3 regions of the Faecalibacillus sp. genome follow, and region 1 is predicted to be linked to each of the others. Evidence: riboswitches for the same ligand, from Rfam matches in the RefSeq annotation. Region 1 holds a riboswitch; each other region holds the start of a gene.
What was found. A riboswitch is a leader RNA that binds a small molecule or an ion and turns the genes downstream of it on or off. The one in region 1 is predicted to bind thiamine pyrophosphate.
Positions count from the first base shown of each region.

Region 2: another riboswitch for thiamine pyrophosphate. It lies ahead of thiM (hydroxyethylthiazole kinase); the one in region 1 lies ahead of ACLVEP_RS01715 (energy-coupled thiamine transporter ThiT).
Region 3: another riboswitch for thiamine pyrophosphate. It lies ahead of thiE (thiamine phosphate synthase); the one in region 1 lies ahead of ACLVEP_RS01715 (energy-coupled thiamine transporter ThiT).

Region 1 covers NZ_JBKYAR010000003.1:17,425-23,283, reverse strand. Annotated here, with positions in the region: gene glmS (glutamine--fructose-6-phosphate transaminase (isomerizing)) at 1-552, opposite strand, end outside; gene ACLVEP_RS01725 (hypothetical protein) at 863-1,411, shown strand; gene ACLVEP_RS01720 (acetate/propionate family kinase) at 1,438-2,628, opposite strand; TPP riboswitch at 2,727-2,827, shown strand; gene ACLVEP_RS01715 (energy-coupled thiamine transporter ThiT) at 2,886-3,401, shown strand; gene ACLVEP_RS01710 (DUF402 domain-containing protein) at 3,481-4,038, shown strand; gene tsaE (tRNA (adenosine(37)-N6)-threonylcarbamoyltransferase complex ATPase subunit type 1 TsaE) at 4,013-4,483, shown strand; gene tsaB (tRNA (adenosine(37)-N6)-threonylcarbamoyltransferase complex dimerization subunit type 1 TsaB) at 4,461-5,066, shown strand; gene rimI (ribosomal protein S18-alanine N-acetyltransferase) at 5,057-5,497, shown strand; gene tsaD (tRNA (adenosine(37)-N6)-threonylcarbamoyltransferase complex transferase subunit TsaD) at 5,500-5,859, shown strand, end outside.
Region 2 covers NZ_JBKYAR010000035.1:10,231-16,089, reverse strand. Annotated here, with positions in the region: gene ACLVEP_RS10935 (Cof-type HAD-IIB family hydrolase) at 1-557, shown strand, start outside; gene ACLVEP_RS10930 (DeoR/GlpR family DNA-binding transcription regulator) at 559-1,308, shown strand; gene ACLVEP_RS10925 (hypothetical protein) at 1,321-1,515, opposite strand; gene ACLVEP_RS10920 (HAD family hydrolase) at 1,610-2,251, shown strand; gene ACLVEP_RS10915 (DUF523 domain-containing protein) at 2,248-2,694, shown strand; gene manA (mannose-6-phosphate isomerase, class I) at 2,697-3,632, shown strand; gene ACLVEP_RS10905 (hypothetical protein) at 3,620-3,919, shown strand; TPP riboswitch at 3,960-4,066, shown strand; gene thiM (hydroxyethylthiazole kinase) at 4,310-5,137, shown strand; gene tenA (thiaminase II) at 5,156-5,815, shown strand.
Region 3 covers NZ_JBKYAR010000009.1:40,860-46,718, reverse strand. Annotated here, with positions in the region: gene ACLVEP_RS04450 (SIR2 family NAD-dependent protein deacylase) at 1-586, shown strand, start outside; gene ACLVEP_RS04445 (hypothetical protein) at 1,034-1,402, shown strand; gene ACLVEP_RS04440 (DUF4351 domain-containing protein) at 1,664-2,038, shown strand; gene ACLVEP_RS04435 (hypothetical protein) at 2,094-2,381, opposite strand; TPP riboswitch at 2,462-2,559, shown strand; partial or broken gene thiE (thiamine phosphate synthase) at 2,630-3,214, shown strand; gene thiD (bifunctional hydroxymethylpyrimidine kinase/phosphomethylpyrimidine kinase) at 3,272-4,063, shown strand; gene ACLVEP_RS04420 (NADP-dependent malic enzyme) at 4,108-5,262, shown strand; gene ACLVEP_RS04415 (hypothetical protein) at 5,527-5,661, shown strand.

The sequences.
Region 1 (5,859 bases):
TTTTCCAATAACTAATGGGCTATCTTTTTTAGCGATAAAAACTTTATCAGGTTCAATTGTTGAAACGATACATAAAGCATAACTTCCTTCAATTCGAGTAATAACACGTTGTAATGCTTTTAACATATCTTTTTCTTTTTTGTAGTAGTAATCCATTAAATGAACAACAACTTCACTATCTGTTTCAGAATGAAACTTATATCCTTGTAAGATCAAGATTTCTTTTAATTCTCTATAATTTTCAATAATCCCATTATGAACTAAAGAAATAGTTTCATCATTGTTTGTATGAGGGTGAGAATTCAAATTTGATGGGATTCCATGAGTTGCCCATCTTGTATGACCAATCCCTACATGTCCTAAAATATTTTCATCTTTTAATAAGTCTTTTAAATTTTGAAGGCGACCTTTAGCCTTCTTTGTAAATAAATGATTATTTTCAATTGTTGTAATACCGGCTGAATCATATCCTCGGTATTCTAGTTTTTCAAGCCCTTGAAGTAAAAATGGAAGAGCTTCTTTGTTTGCACTAATAGCAGTAATTCCACACATTAAAAAATCCTCCTTTTATATATTTATATGTGTGGTTATAAAAAAGAGGATACCGGATGAATTTGTTTTACAATCACTTGTAGGTTTTGTTCATCGTTTAGGTAGTATCATACCTCTAGACCATCCGCCGAATCTTTCGATAAGTCTAGTCCTCGTCAACTGCAATGCAGTCCTGGCGCTCATGTTTTAAGTCTCATTTTATAACCGCATCTATTATATAGAGTACTTATTTATAAATCAACACCAAATTTTTTTAAAAAAAAGAAGAAAAAATAATTTTTTTTTACGATATAATAATGGAGGTGTTTTTATGAAAGGCAAAAAAATAGAAATGTCTATGGAACATAATATGGATGAAATGAAAAAATCTTTAAAAAATTTGAAAGAAACAGAATGTTACGATGTAGAAAAATATACCTATTCTTTGTTGCATCAAACAAGACAATTGGAATACTTCTATTGTCAGTTGGTAGAAGATGAAAATAATGAACCGGATCAAACATATTATCATGTACATCGTCGACCAATGATCCATCAAATGGCTTACTTTAATATAGGCAGGGGATTTCCTAAAGAATTGATGGATGGTCATTGGTGTTATGTTTTAAAAGATTTTGGGTCTAAAATGTTGGTGATTCCTTGTACATCCATAAAAAAAGATGCAATAGAATCTACAGAATATGAGCTAGATATTGTTGCTAGAATTAGAAAATATCGCATAAAAAGTAGAATGCAGATAAGTGATATGCGTGTTGTTGATATTCAAAGATTAGATATGAGAAAGACATTTTGTGATGTGCTTACAGATAGGAAAAAAATAAAAGATTACATAAAACATATTATTTTTGAAGAAAATTAAAAGGTCTCGTTTGAGACCTTGATTTTTTATAAGTTTAATAATCTCTTAGTATCTCTAGCGATAACTAATTCTTCATTTGTAGGGATAACATAAACTTTAACTTTACTATTTGGTGTAGAGATTAAACGATCACCTTTACCATTAACATTAGCATCATCATCGATTTCAATACCTAAAGCTTCAGCTAATAAGTTACATATTTCTTTTCTAGCAAAGAATGAATTTTCTCCAATACCTGCTGTAAAGCAAATAGCATCAACTCCTCCTAAAGCAATGAAGTAACGACCGATATAAGCAATTACTCTTCTAAAGAAGATATCTAAAGCAAGTTGTGCTCTTTCATTACCATTAGCAGCAGCTTCTTGTACATCTCTAAAGTCACTAGATACACCAGAAACACCAAGTAAACCAGATTCCTTATTAAGCATCTTGATGACTTCTTTCATATCTAATCCAACTTCTTCAATCAAATAGTCGATAACTGAAGGATCAACATCTCCAGAACGTGTACCCATCATGATTCCAGCAAGAGGAGTGAAGCCCATAGATGTATTGATTGATTTACCGTCTTTGACAGCAGTTAATGAACCACCAGCTCCTAAGTGAGCCACAATGATACGTGAATGTTCAGGATTTCCCATCATTTCACGGCAACGAGATGAAACATAGAAATGACTTGTTCCATGAGCACCATATTTACGCACTTTGTTTTCTACATAATATTTGTAAGGAATTGGATAAATATAGCTTTTTGGTTCTAATGTTTGATGGAATGCTGTATCAAAAACAGCAACGGCACCAGCATTAGGAATTGCTTCTTTAAAAGCATAGTATCCTGTTAAGTGAGCAGGGTTGTGTAAAGGTGCCAATGATTTTAGTTCATCGATTTTAGAAACAACATCTTCATCAATAATGACTGATTGATCAAAATAAGCCCCACCTTGTACAACACGGTGACCAACACCTTTGATTTCATCTAAATCTTTAACAATTTCTTTTTTAATTAAAGTGTCTAATAAAAGTTGAACGGCAACTTTATGGTTTTCAATTGGTAAAGTTGTAACATCTTTTTCTCCATTATACTTAATAGTAAAGATAGAATCATCTAAACCAATTCTTTCAATAACACCAGAAGTGATAACGGTTTCATCATCCATTTCGAATAATTGGAATTTTAAAGATGAACTTCCAGCGTTTACAGAAATAATTTTTGACATAACATTTAAGTCCTCCTTATTAATACTTTTCCATTATAACACTGACAAGGAAGAAAAAACTATAAAAAGATTGAAAAAAGAAGAGATTGATTTATAATAAGACTTGCCAGGGGCGCAAAATGCTGAGAAAGGTGATAGCCTTGTCCCTTATAATCTGAACTAGGTAATGCTAGCGTAGAGAGTGCAAAATAGTTTATTTGCCTTTTTGCGTATGTAAAAAGGCTTTTATTTTGCCTCGTTTTTAAAGGAGGATGAATATGAAAATTAAATTAACTACGAAGAATATGGCTTATATGGCAATGTTTGCGGCAATGCAAGTTGTTTTAGAATATTGCACTAAATTTTATGAGATGCCAAAAGGTGGTAACTGTGCCTTTTCACTTGTTGCAATTATTTTATGTGGCTATTTAATGAATTGGGGTTATAGCTTAATCGTTTCTCTTGTTTGTTTAGGACTACATTTTGCTTTAGGACTTGCGACATTCTATGGTCCTTTATCTGTAATCTTTGATTATTTGTTACCAATGATCTTGATTGGTCTTACACCACTTATTCCTTTATTAAAGGTAGGCAAGTATGAATTGCCTATTGGAATTGTTGTAATGGGTGTTTTAAAAACAATTTGTCATTTAATTTCAGGATGGTATGCTTTTCAAACACCATTAAAAGCAAACTTAACTTATAACTTACCTTATAATATAGCTACAATCATTGCATGTTTTGTTTTGTTTGTGATTTTATATCCAAGACTTAAAAAAGCAGTTCATTTATAAGACTCGTTTCGAGTCTTTTTTTCTTTGAAAGAAAGATGAATTTGTGTATAATGTAAATGTTAATAAGGAGTCGTTTGTTGTGGAAGATATTGTAGGAAAGAAAATCTTAATACATGGATATAAACATAATGGTAAAATACATAGATGTTGGTCGAAGGGGCTTGTTTTACAAGAAACAGATGATCATTACATTGTTATTAATAATCGAACATTGGTGACAGAATCAGATGGAAGAATGTGGCATACACGTGAACCTGCCATTTGGTATATGCCTAAACATAAATGGTATAATGTGATTTGCATGATTAGAAAAACAGGTGTGTATTATTATTGTAATATTGCTTCACCAACTTTATATGATGGAGAAGCTTTAAAATATATTGATTATGATTTAGATTTGAAGGTTTTTCCAGATGGAAATTATCGTATTTTAGATCAAGAAGAATATCGTCAACATGCTCGAGAAATGGGCTATAGTGATGAATTAGATAAGATTTTAAAGAAGCAGCTAGATATTTTGATTGAATTGGCTATAAAAAAAGGTGGACCATTTGATCAGGATTTTACTAAGAAATGGTATAGTTTTTACCAAGATTTAAAAGAGGGTTATTATGGAAAAAGTGATTACTATAAATAATAGAGATGAAACATTAGCTTTTGGTGAATATTTAGGAAAATTACTAGAACCTCATATGTTGTTGACACTTAATGGTGATTTAGGTGCAGGAAAAACAACATTTACTAAGGGAATAGGAAAAGGTTTAGGTGTTAAAAGGATTATTAATTCACCGACTTTTACAATTTTAAAACAATATCAAGGAAATTATCAATTATCTCATTTTGATGCTTATCGATTAGAAGGGCAAAGTGAAGATTTAGGTTTTGAAGAAATCTTTGATAGTGATGATATTTGTGTGGTTGAATGGCCAGAATTTTTAGAAGAAATTTTACCTCAAGAACGTTTAGCAATAACGATTAAAAGAATAGATGATGATCAAAGAGAATTTGTTTTAAATCCAGTTGGAAAAAAATATGAAGAACTTGTAAAGGAGATTGATTATGAAAACAATTGTCATGGATAGTGCTAATAAATATTTAGTAGTAGCTTTATATGAAAATCAAAAATGTTTAGCTTCTTTACAAGAAGAAGGAAATCGAAAACAATCAGAATATGCAATCGTTTATTTGCAAAAATTATTGCAAGAAAATCATTTGAAGATGAGTGATTTTGATGAAATGGTCATTACAATTGGTCCTGGTTCTTATACAGGAGTACGTGTTGCATTAACAATTGCTAAAACATTAAATGCGACAATGAATATTAAAATAAAGACAGTTTCTTCATTAAAAGCAATGGCAGGAATGAAAAAAGCAATTTCGATTTTAGATGCCAGAAGTAAAAAAGTGTTTTTAGGTATTTATAATGAAGGAAAAACAGTTGTTGAAGATTGTATTATTTCTTTAGATGAGTTTGAAAATTATCAAAAGCAATACAGTGATTATGAAATTGTTGGGGATACAGAGTTAATAGGATTATCAGAAAAAGAAACTGATCTTGCTCATAATATTTATGTGCTTTCAACTTTAGAAAAAGAAATAGAAAATGTGGATGGTCTTGTTCCAAGATATATTAAGGAAGTCGAGGCTAAGAAGATATGTCAATAAAAGAAATGAAAGAAGAAGATTTAAAGAAAGTTGTAGAATTAGAAAAAGATCTTTTTCTATCACCTTGGAACGAAGAAGATTTTAAACATGAAATAAAAGAAAATCCCATGGCGGGATATTATGTTATGGAAAAAGAAAACCAAATTATTGGATATATCGGACTATGGTTTTTAGGAGATCAATGCCAAATTACAACGATTGCAACAGATCGTCATTATCAAGGACAAGGTTATGCGAGTCAATTGATGGAATATGCTCTTGAAAAAAGTGAAGAGTTACATTATCAAAATGTTAACTTAGAAGTACGTGTTTCAAATGTAAAAGCAATAGCACTTTATCAAAAATTTGGTTTTAAAAATGTTGCTATTAGAAAAAGGTATTATAGTAATGGTGAAGATGCTTATTTAATGATCAAGGAATTGGAGGGATAGAAATGTCTTTATTATTAGCAATCGAATCAAGTTGTGATGAAATGGCTATGGCTGTTTTAAAAGATGATAGAGAATTTTTAAGTAGTGTGGTTGCCAGTCAAATTGATATACATGCTATGTATGGGGGTGTTGTTCCTGAAATTGCTAGTCGTAAGCATGTAGAATGTGTGTCGGTTGTTTTAAAAGAAACATTAAAAAAAGCAAATGTAAAAATGGAAGATATTGATGCTATATGTGTAACAAAAGGGCCAGGACTTGTTGGTTCTTTACATATTGGTTTACAAGTAGCTAAGACACTTTCCTTAGCTTATGATAAACCATTAATTGGTGTTCATCATATTGCAGGACATATTTATGCTAAT
Region 2 (5,859 bases), on a different contig from region 1:
AAGTGATTTATTCAAAAGGATTTTCGGTAGAAATGGCAAAACGTCTTTTTGAATATATTAAATACTACTATCAAATACCAGTGAGTTTTTATGTAGAAGATAAATGGATGGTTGATGAAGTAGATGAAGGTATTGAAGAAGAAAGTCGTATTACTGGTTTAAAACCTGAAAAATTAGATTTAAATGGAGTTAAAAAGGTTCATAAATTATTAGTGATAGCTGATGCTATGATTATTGATCGTTTGGAAATGAGTTTAAAGGAAAAATTTAGTGGTTTAAAGATTTATAAATCTAAAGCAACTTATTTAGAAATTATGGATGAATCTGTATCAAAATCAAGTGCAATTCAATTTTTATGTGATAAAATGAAAATAGGTCTTCATCAAACCGTTTCTTTTGGAGATAATTATAATGATTTGGATATGCTTCTTTTAACTGGAAAAGGCTTTGCAATGGCTAATGGGGCTCAAGGTGTTTTAGAAAGTATTCCAACACATACTCTTTCTAATGATGAAGATGGAATTGTTTATGCATTAGATTATTTAGTAGGTGAATAAGGTGTATCAAGAAGAAAGAATTTATAAAATTTTAGAAATATTAAAAGATAAAAAGACAATGACGAATCAAGAAATTATGGATCAATTTCATGTTTCTAGAGATACAGCAAGAAGAGATATTGTTCGTCTTGTAAATGAAAATTTAGCAATAAGGACACATGGTGGTATTACTTTAAATAATGTACATCAAATAGGAAGTTATCAAATAAGAAAGCAAGAAAATGAAGAAATAAAAAATGAAATTGGTAAAACTGCTGTTTCTTTGATTAAAAATAACAAAGTGATTTTTTTTGATACTTCAACAACAGTTGCAGCTTTGTGTCAATATGTAGATGATACTATAGAAGCGTATAGCCATTCTTTAGATAATATTGAAGTGTTATCTCAACATTGTTTATGTCATATGATAGGTGGTACTTATTTTAAAAAGAATCGTTATATGTATGGAAGCCAAACGCTTAATACATTAGATCAAATTTATTTTGATTTAGCTTATGTAGCTGCAGCAGCAGTGATGGAAGATGGTATTTATGTTGAAGAATTTGAAGATGCTGCAATTAAAAGAAAAGTAGCAAGTCGTAGTCAAAAAGTATGTTTGGTTGTAGATCATAGTAAATTTAATAAAAAAAGCTCTTATAAAGCTTTTGATTTTCAAGATATTGATATTGTAGTTGTCGATGAATTACCAATTGTTTATCAAGAAAAACTAGCAAATGCAAATTGTCAAATTATTTATACAAAAGAAAAGTAGATTTTTACGAATCTACTTTTTTGCTAGCATTTTATCAATAAAATAACCAATTACTCTAAAAATCATGGCTAAACCAAAGATAGATAAAGCACCGAATGTTTCATATTTATGGAAAAGGAATGTACATAAAAAGTAAGTAATAATTCCTAATGCTGCCCCTAGACCTGTTAATAATGTCATGAAAACATCTTTTTGTTGTTGTTTCATAATTTCACCTCAAGAACTATTCTAACATATCAAAAACCAATAAACAATAAATAGAAGTTGTGCTATAATCTAAATAAAGTGAAAGGGGAAGTCTATGTATAATACGTTGATTTTTGATTTAGATGGAACACTTGTAGATTCGATAGAAGATTTAGCTTTATCTACAAATATTTTAATGGAAGAAAACCATTTTCCTACTTATGATTTAGATACATATAAACAATTTGTAGGAAATGGTGTTGATAAATTAATAGAGAGGGCATTGCCTGAAGAGTATAAAAAAGATGTGAGAAAATACCGTGCACGTTTTGATGAAATTTATAAAGAGAATTGTTTAAAACATACAAAACCTTATCAAGGAATGGAAGAATTAATTGATGAACTTTATCATCAAGGATATAAATTAGCAGTTGTAACCAATAAACCAAAATTAAATGCAGTAACAATTGTTAATCATTTATTTCCAAACAAATTTATGTATGTTTTTGGAAATACAGTTTATCAACCTAAAAAGCCACATCCTTGTTTAGTACAACTTGCTATGCAGTTAATGGAAAGTAATAAAAATGAAACATTAATGATTGGTGATAGTAATGTAGATATTGAAACAGCCATCAATGCTAAAATTAAATCTATAGGATGTGAATGGGGCTTTAGAGGAAAAGAAGAACTTGTTCAAGCTGGAGCAACTTATACAGTTTCTAAGCCAAGTGATATTAAGGAACTTTTAAAATGATTGCTGTATCGAGATGTTTAATTGGGGAAAATTGTACGTATGCTGGAAAGAATAATCTTTGTAAGGAAATAAAGGAACTTTATGATCAAGGTCTAGTGTTACCACTTTGTCCAGAAGTACTAGGTGGTTTACCAATTCCTAGAACACCTTGTGAAATTGTTGGAGAAAACGTGATTGATCAAAATGGCATAGATCGTACAAAAGAATATACCCGAGGTGCTAAAATAGCTTTAGATAAATGTTTAGAAAAAGATATTAAAATAGCTGTTTTAAAAGCTAAAAGTCCAAGCTGTGGAAAAGATTTTATTTATGATGGTACTTTTTCACATCAACTTGTTGAAGGTGATGGTATTTTTGTACAGATGTTAAAAGAAAAAGGAATTGCAGTTTATAGTGAAAATGAAGTAACAGAGGTTTTAAAATTAATAAATGGAGGAAAGTAAAAATGGGACATATTTTATGGGTAGAACCAGTATTTAAAGAAATGATTTGGGGAGGGAATCAACTTAAAGAAAAGTATGGTTATGATATTCCAAGTAATCAAACAGGAGAATGTTGGGCACCTTCAGCACATCCTAATGGTGATAATACAATCAAAGAAGGTGAATTCAAAGGACAAACTTTATCAAAAGTCTTTGCAGAACATCGTGAACTTTTTGGAAATATCAAAGACAAACAATTTCCATTACTTGTAAAAATCATCGATGCTTGTAATGATTTATCAGTACAAGTCCATCCAGATGATGAATATGCAGCACTTCATGAAAACTCATTAGGAAAAACAGAATGCTGGTATGTTTTAGATTGTAAAGAAGATACAAAGATGGTGATGGGACATCATGCTCAAACAAAAGAAGAACTTGTAAGTGCTATTGAAAATGATGATTATGATCATTTATTAAATAAATTTGATATCAAAAAGGGAGATTTCTTCTATATTCCAAGTGGAACAATTCATGCCATCTGTAAAGGATCATTGATCTATGAAGCACAACAATCATCAGATATCACATATCGAGTATATGATTATCATCGAAAAGATAAAGATGGAAATGAAAGACAACTACATGTAAAACAATCCATCGATGTAACAACAGTGCCATATAAACCATATGATCTAGCTAAACAAGTAGAAGAAACAATCGAAAATGGAACAAGAAAAGAACTCGTTTCATCAAATTATTTAACATTAAATAAATATGATATGACAGGATATAATAAAGTCATCAATGATAAACCATTCCAACTTGTATCAATTATTGAAGGACAAGGTACAGTAGAAGGAAAAGAAGTCAAAAAAGGAGATCACTTTGTTGTATGTTCTGATCAAAAAGAAGTTCATTTTGATGGAACAATGACAGTGATGATTTGTACATTATAATGAGATGTTATCATTGTAGTCATGAAATAAAAGATTCTGCTTTTGCTTATAAAGGTAGACAAGAATGCAAGGAATGTCATAGTGTTTATCAAATCCATTTTCCTTCAGGAGTAGGTTTTATTCCTATTGTTATTGCTTTTATTCCAGCGTTATATATGATGACTAGTTTGAGATATGCATTTATTGTTGGACTTGCAGTATTTGTGATTTTTTATTGGGCTATTGATATTATTATGAATAATATTTTAATTTATTTAGGTAAATATGAAATTGAAGAAATTGAATAAAACTTGTATTTAAAAAAATAAAGAGTATCATTAAATATGTAAATAAAAACAGGGGAGCTTGTAAGCAGGCTGAGAGGAAGTGATCTAACTTCGACCCTTTAACCTGATATGGATAATGCCATCGTAGGAAGTCATCAGCTTGATTTTTTTACAGGAGCATGTCTCCTGTTTTTTATTTGAAAATTATCCACAATGTGGCGGATTGAAGGGGAGCGCCTTGAATCTTGTATTAAGCGAAGGGAAGCTGTGTTCCAGCGTGAGAGGATACCACAAAGTATCGACCGAACTACCATAGAGTTATTTCATAAACAAAGTTTATGTTTTTGATGATGGGTAAGTTTGGTCATCTTCATATTTATGAAATAACTTGTAAAAACAAGGAGAAAAAATATGTTAGAAGAAATGTTAAAAAATGTTAGAGAAAAAAATCCACTCATTCACAATATTACAAATTATGTAACAGTCAATGATTGTGCCAATGTTGTTCTTGCTTGTGGAGCATCACCAATTATGGCTGATGATCAAGAAGAAGTTGCTGAAATTACTTCGATTTGTACAGGACTTAATATTAATATTGGGACACTTAATACGCGTACGATCGAATCAATGGTTATTGCTGGGAAAAAAGCAAATGAACTTCATCACCCTGTTGTTTTAGATCCTGTAGGAGTTGGTGCTTCTACGTTAAGAACACAAACTGCTTTAAAGTTATTAAAAGAAATTCAATTTTCAGTTATTCGTGGAAATATTTCAGAAATTAAAACATTAGCTTTAGGAAGTGGAACAACTAAAGGTGTTGATGCAAATCTTGCTGATAAAGTGACAGCAGAAAACATTCATGAAGTTGTTAGTTTTGCTCAAGAGTTTTCTAAAAAAACAGGAGCTGTTATTGCTATTACAGGAGCTATTGACATAGTTTGTAATGAAAGTGTCGCTTATGCTATTTATAATGGTCATAAAATGATGTCTTCAATTACAGGAACAGGTTGTCAATTATCAGCACTTACGGCTTCATTTATTTCGGCTAATTCTCATCGTTTACTTGAAGCAACAGTCGCTGCAGTATGTGCAATGGGTCTTGCAGGAGAAATCGCATATAAAAGATTAACAGTGTTAGATGGTAATGCAAGTTATCGAAATTATATTATAGATGCAATTTATAATATGACTCCAAAACAATTACAAGAAGGTGCTCAATTTCAAGAAGTTTTATTGTAACATGAAAAGAGGAAAAATATGAAAACAACAGATAAGATGTTAGAAGCAACAAAAGAGCTATGGAGCTTTTATAATGAACATCCTTTTGTACAAGGAATACAAGATGGTTCATTAGAAAAAGATAAATTTAAATATTATATTATGCAAGATTATCTTTATTTAAAGGAATATGCGAAAGTTTTTGCTATTGGAGTTGCTAAAGCAAAAAGCTTAGAAACAGCTAATCTTTTTGCTAAATATATTGCTGTGATGAATGGTGAATTAGATGTTCATAGTGGATATATGGGAAAATTTAAAGTAAGTCAAGAAGAAATAGATGATATGAAACCATTGCTTGATAATCTCTCTTATACTTCTTATATGCTACGTGTTGCCTATGAAGAAGGAGAAGCAGAAATTTTAGCAGCTATATTATCATGTGCTTATAGCTATGAAGTCATTGCTAAAAAGATAGTTGAAAATAATCCAAATTCAATTCATGATGAATTTTATGGAGATTGGATCAAAGGCTATGCTTCAAATGAATATGCAAGTGGGAATGTTATTTTGATAGAAACAATGAACCAACTTACTAAAGATTATACAGAAAAACAAATTCAACATCTTATTGATATCTTTGTAGTATGTTCAAGATACGAACTTGCATTTTGGCAAATGTCATGGGATAAAAGTTGTTAATAAATAAAAATGAAAGAGATCAAACATCTTTCATTTTTTTCATT
Region 3 (5,859 bases), on a different contig from region 1:
AGATTTATATCAAAAACTCTTTCAACTTGTTAAAGATAAAGATTATTTTGTTTTAACAACTAATGTGGATCATTGTTTTCAAAAAGCAAATTTTGATAAACAAAGAGTATTTTATACACAAGGAGATTATGGCTTATTTCAATGTTCATCTCCTTGTCATCAAGAAACATATGATAATGAAGAACTTATTAAAAAGATGATTGAACAACAAAAGGATATGAAAATTCCTATATCTTTAATTCCTTATTGTCCTCATTGTGGAAAACCAATGACAATGAATTTAAGATGTGATGATACTTTTGTTGAAGATGAAGGATGGCATCAAGCTTATCTTAGATATCAAGATTTTATCAGAAGACATCAAGATTTAAAAATTGTTTATCTTGAATTAGGTGTAGGACAAAATACACCAGGTATTATTAAATATCCATTTTTTAGATTTGTTGAAAGAAATAAAAATGCAACTTATATTTGTATTAATAAAGATGCTTATTGTCCTCAATCCATTGAAAAAAGAGCATATTGTATAAGTGAAGATATAAAGAATGTTGTTGATGATTTATTAAAAATTAAATTGGAAAAATAGTATATTTATACAGCTTTTAATCATACTTTTAATATCTCGTCATAATCCAATCAAATCAACTGACGTGATTTGATTGGATTGATAAAATATATTAAAAGGGGCTGATACTATGCATTTTCAAGAAAGTGACGCAGTAGAATTGAAAGATCATCTTCAAAAAGATAGTCACGATAATCAACAACACCTAATTCCTTTTTAACAAGGTTTTCCATTTTTTTGTTTTTGAAATTTTTAATTCATTATTTTTAATAATTACATATCTATAGTATTTCAACATAAAAATATATCCTCATGGTCTTTGATACCTAGAGGATATATTTATTTCTATTTGATTTTAAGTACTTTTTTATTTATTGTCCTTGACATGGGGTCCACTTTATAAAAACATCATCTTTTTTAGAATTTATTATTAATTAATGATAAACCCTAATAAAGGGAGTGATAATTATGTTAGAAAATCCTAAATTATTCTTAATACTTATATTTTCTTTATTAGGTAGTATTTTTTTAATGATAGGAATTGGTATAAGAATGAATTATAAAAAGAAAGTAAAGTATTGTAATATTCATACATTAGCTAAAGTAATTGATAATATAAGAGAAAGAATGCAAAGTGATGATAGTTTTTCTTATTCCTATTTTCCGGTAATTCAATTTTATGATCATGGAGATGAAATTAAACAAAAACTCTCTATTGGTTATGGTAAAGAACTACCTATAGGGAGTTCTTTAGAAATTATGTATGAGGAAAATAATCCTAAACATATATTGATTTTAGAAAATGATCCGCAAAAAAGCTATATATCATTTTTATAATTGCGGGTATTGCTTCATTAATAGCGGATTTAATAATATGTATTCTTTAAAGACTTACGAGATGATTTCGTAGGTTTTTTTATTGGAAACTTTTTTGGACTATCCGTCCATTGAAGAGGGTAGGAGAGATAGCTAAAATGATAATAGAAATGAGACAAGTGTGAGACGAATTATCTTTAAACATATGATACAATGATAGGAAATGTAGATGATCCAACAGAAATCAAAAGATATTAAGATGTCGTAGAAATTAATCAAAGTATGTTTGCAGGAAGTTATGATGGATTAAGAGAAAATCGTAAAATCGAAACAGAAAGCTTCATGATGGCGGTGACATTTACGCATACAAATATTAGAAGAGATGATTTACCAGAGGGAGATGAAATTAATATGTGTAAAGCAATGGATCAATTATTTCAAAAATTTGAAAAGAAAGGAGAAAGCATAGGAATTGAAAAAGGAAAATATGAAGAAAAACAAAATACTTTAAAAGAACAACTCAAAGTTAAATTTGGAAACTTGTCAGGTAACTTAGAAGAAAAGCTTACAAATACATCGCTAGAAAAACTCAATGAACTTACATTAAATATTTTTAATGTAACAAGTGAAGAAGATATTTTAAAAATTATTAATTAAAAAGAAACAGTTTGAATAAAGTGTTTATTTCAAACTGTTTTTTTAAATAAATTATTCAATTAAAAGAAAGATTTAAAGGAGTAGTTGATTCTTTTGTACCATGAGGAAGACGTTTTTTTAAAGGAATGACTTTAAAACCAGGGCATAGATACATAAAAGGGGAATAACGTAATTCATGGCTAAGTATAGAAATAACTGTTTTTTGATCTAAAGATGTATAAACATCAAAAACAAGGTCAAAATCTAAAGGATGAATGTTTTTTAATTGAATGCGAGAATCTTTATGATTTTTAATCATTAATTTAAAAATGTGATAGTTACCTGCTGTAATACATAATTTCATGAAAGCACCTCCTTTTATAGTTTGAACAAAAGCATAAATAATATGATTAAAAATAGACAATTTTTATTAAAAAAATTATAATAAAGGAAACGGGGAGCTTTTTGCTGAGAGTAAGTATTGACTTAGACCCATAACCTGATTTGGATAATGCCAACGTAGGAGATATAAACGTTAACAGAGTTCAACAGGACTCTCTTTTTATTTCCAGGGAAATAAAAAAGAATATTGTAAAGAAAGAAGGAAATTTGATGAAATTAAATAAAGAAGATTTATTATTGTATGGAGTAACAGATTCAAAATATTTAAAAGGAAGAAAAATGTCGGAATTAGTTGAAGAAGCCATTCTTGGTGGTGTAACAATGATTCAACTAAGAGAAAAAGAAATGACACATGAAGCATTTAAACAAGAAGCATTGTATGTTCAAAGTGTGTGTCAAAAACATCATGTTCCTTTGATTATTAATGATGATGTTGAATTGTGTAAAGAAATTGATGCAGATGGGGTTCATATTGGACAAGATGATTTGAATTTAAAAGAAGCAAGAAAAATATTAGGTGAAGATAAAATTATTGGTGTATCTGCACATAATTATGAAGAAGCAAAAATAGCTTTAGAAAATGGGGCTGATTATTTAGGTGTCGGAGCTATTTTTACAACTCAAACAAAAGATGATGCACAAAATATTTCAATGGAAACATTAAATGAAATTTGTCAAAAGGTTGATATTCCTGTGGTTGCTATTGGTGGTATTAATCAAGTGAATATCTTAGAATTTATGGGTGTTGCTATTGATGGTGTTGCTATCGTTTCAAGTATCTTTGGAAGTGATGATATCCAAAAAGCAAGTTGTATGTTAAAAGATAAAATTCAAAGAGTTATCTCTAATAAAATGCCAACTTGCCTTACAATTGCAGGTAGTGATAGTAGTGGAGGTGCAGGAATTCAGGCAGATTTAAAAACAATGCTTGCTAATCGTGTTTATGCTATGTCAGTTATTGCAGCACTAACAGCTCAAAATACTACAGGAGTGGATGCTATCTACGATGTAGATGCTTCTTTTGTGGCTAGTCAAATGGATAGTGTGTTTACAGATATTTATCCAATGGCTGTTAAAATTGGAATGGTTTCTCAAAAAGAAGTCATTTTATCTATTAGTGAAAAGTTAAAACAATATCATGCACGTAATATTGTTGTTGATCCTGTGATGGTGGCTACAAGTGGGGCAAAACTTATTAGTGATGAAGCTATTGATACATTAAAAGCAAATCTCTTCCCACTCGCAACGGTTTTAACACCAAATATTCCTGAAGCCGAAGTTTTATCAGGATTAAAAATCAATAATGAAGAAGAAATGTTAGCAGCAGCTAAATATATTGGAGATCATTATCATTGTGCAGTATTACTTAAAGGCGGACATCAAATCAATGATGCCAATGATTTACTTTATAAAGAAGGTAATTATCAATGGTTTAAAGGAAAACGTATTAATAACAATAATACTCATGGTACGGGATGTACTTTATCAAGTGCGATTGCTTCTTATTTAGCACGAGGTGAAAATTTGGAAAATGCTGTTAAAAAGGCTAAGGATTATATTTCAGGAGCACTTGCAGCAATGCTTGATTTAGGACAAGGGCAAGGGCCAATGGATCATGGATATGTTTTAGATAAAAAAGATTAGACGAATTGTCTATTTTGTAGGTATAATAGTGTCGGGTGATGAAAATGAATTATTATGAAGAAGCCTTGAAATTACATGAAAAACATCAAGGAAAAATACATACGGAATTAAATTGTGAAATTAATACAATGGATGATATGTCTGTTGTTTATACGCCAGGGGTTGCTGAACCTTGTCGTAAGATTGCTGAAAATGAAGAAGATGTTTATCGTTATACAACAAAATCAAACACAATTGCTGTTGTATCAAATGGAACAGCTGTTTTAGGACTTGGAAATATTGGAGCCAAAGCTTCGATTCCAGTCATGGAAGGAAAAGCTGCTTTATTTAAAAAATTCGGAGATGTCAATGCGGTACCTATTTGTTTAGATACACAAGATAAAGAAGAATTGATTCAAACAGTTAAAAATATTGCACCATGTTTTGGTGGAATCAACTTAGAAGATATTGCTTCTCCAGATTGCTTTGAAATCGAAGAAAGATTAGATCAAATGTTAGATATTCCTGTATTCCATGATGATCAACATGGAACAGCTGTTGTTGTTTTAGCGGCCTTATATAACGCTTTAAGAGTGACAAAAAAAGATATCAAAGATATTACAGTTGTTTTAAATGGGCCAGGAGCTGCAGGAACAGCTATTATTAAAATGATGTATACAGCCGGTGTTGGTAAAATTATTGCAGTGGATGAATTTGGAATTTTATATAAAGATAGACAAGAAGGACTTATTCCTCATAAGCGTGCTTTATGTGATATTACTAATCCTGATAATATGCAAGGTACATTAGCTGATGCATTAAAAGGTGCAGATGTTTTTGTAGGTGTTTCTAAACCAAATCTAGTAACTGATGAAATGGTTCATTCAATGAACAATGATCCAATTATCTTTGCAATGGCAAATCCTGAACCAGAAATTACTTATCAAAAAGCCAAAGCAGCAGGAGCAAGAGTTGTTGGAACAGGTCGTTCTGATTATCCAAATCAAATTAATAATGTTTTAGCTTTCCCTGGTATTTTTAAAGGAGCATTAGAAGCAAGAGTTCCTTCAATTACACCAGAAATGAAAGTAGCTGTGGCTAAAGCTATTGCAGATACAATCAGTGATGAAGATTTAAATGAAGAAAATATCATGCCAAAAATCTTCAATAAAGATGTGACAGCAGCTGTTGCTAATGCAATTAAACAATTTGCTAAATAAAAAAAGATATTAACAAAATAAATGACCCTACCTATTTGGTAGGGCTATTTCATATAATTATATTATCATAGTTAAAGTGAAAGAAATCGATGATAAATATGGGTAGAGAGAATAGGGTGAAAATGATCAATGAAAATAATTGAGATAGAAGATAGAAATGATGAACTATTAAATACACTTGTAAATGTTTGAGAAGATTCTGTAAAAGCCACACATACATTTTTAAATGAACAAGAAATTGAACATATTAAAGAATATGTTCCAATGGCATTAAAGAATGTTGAACATTTGATGGTTGTAGATAATGGTGAAGCTGTGGGATTTAAAAAATACAAGAAAACAGAATTAGATGAAGAAGGAAATCCTTATCCTTTATTGTATATGAAATTAGATAGATAAGATTTTATTGAATTGTTTATAAAATTTAATTATAATAAATATGAAAAAGAACAACCGATAAACGGTTCGTCTTGGGTTTTTTAGTGTAGAATAACTACCTCAATGTTCGCCAAAACTTTGTGAGGTAGTTATTTTTTGCATTATTTTCTATTATATATAGAAGTAATTTAATAACGATACTTATTATCGACATCATTA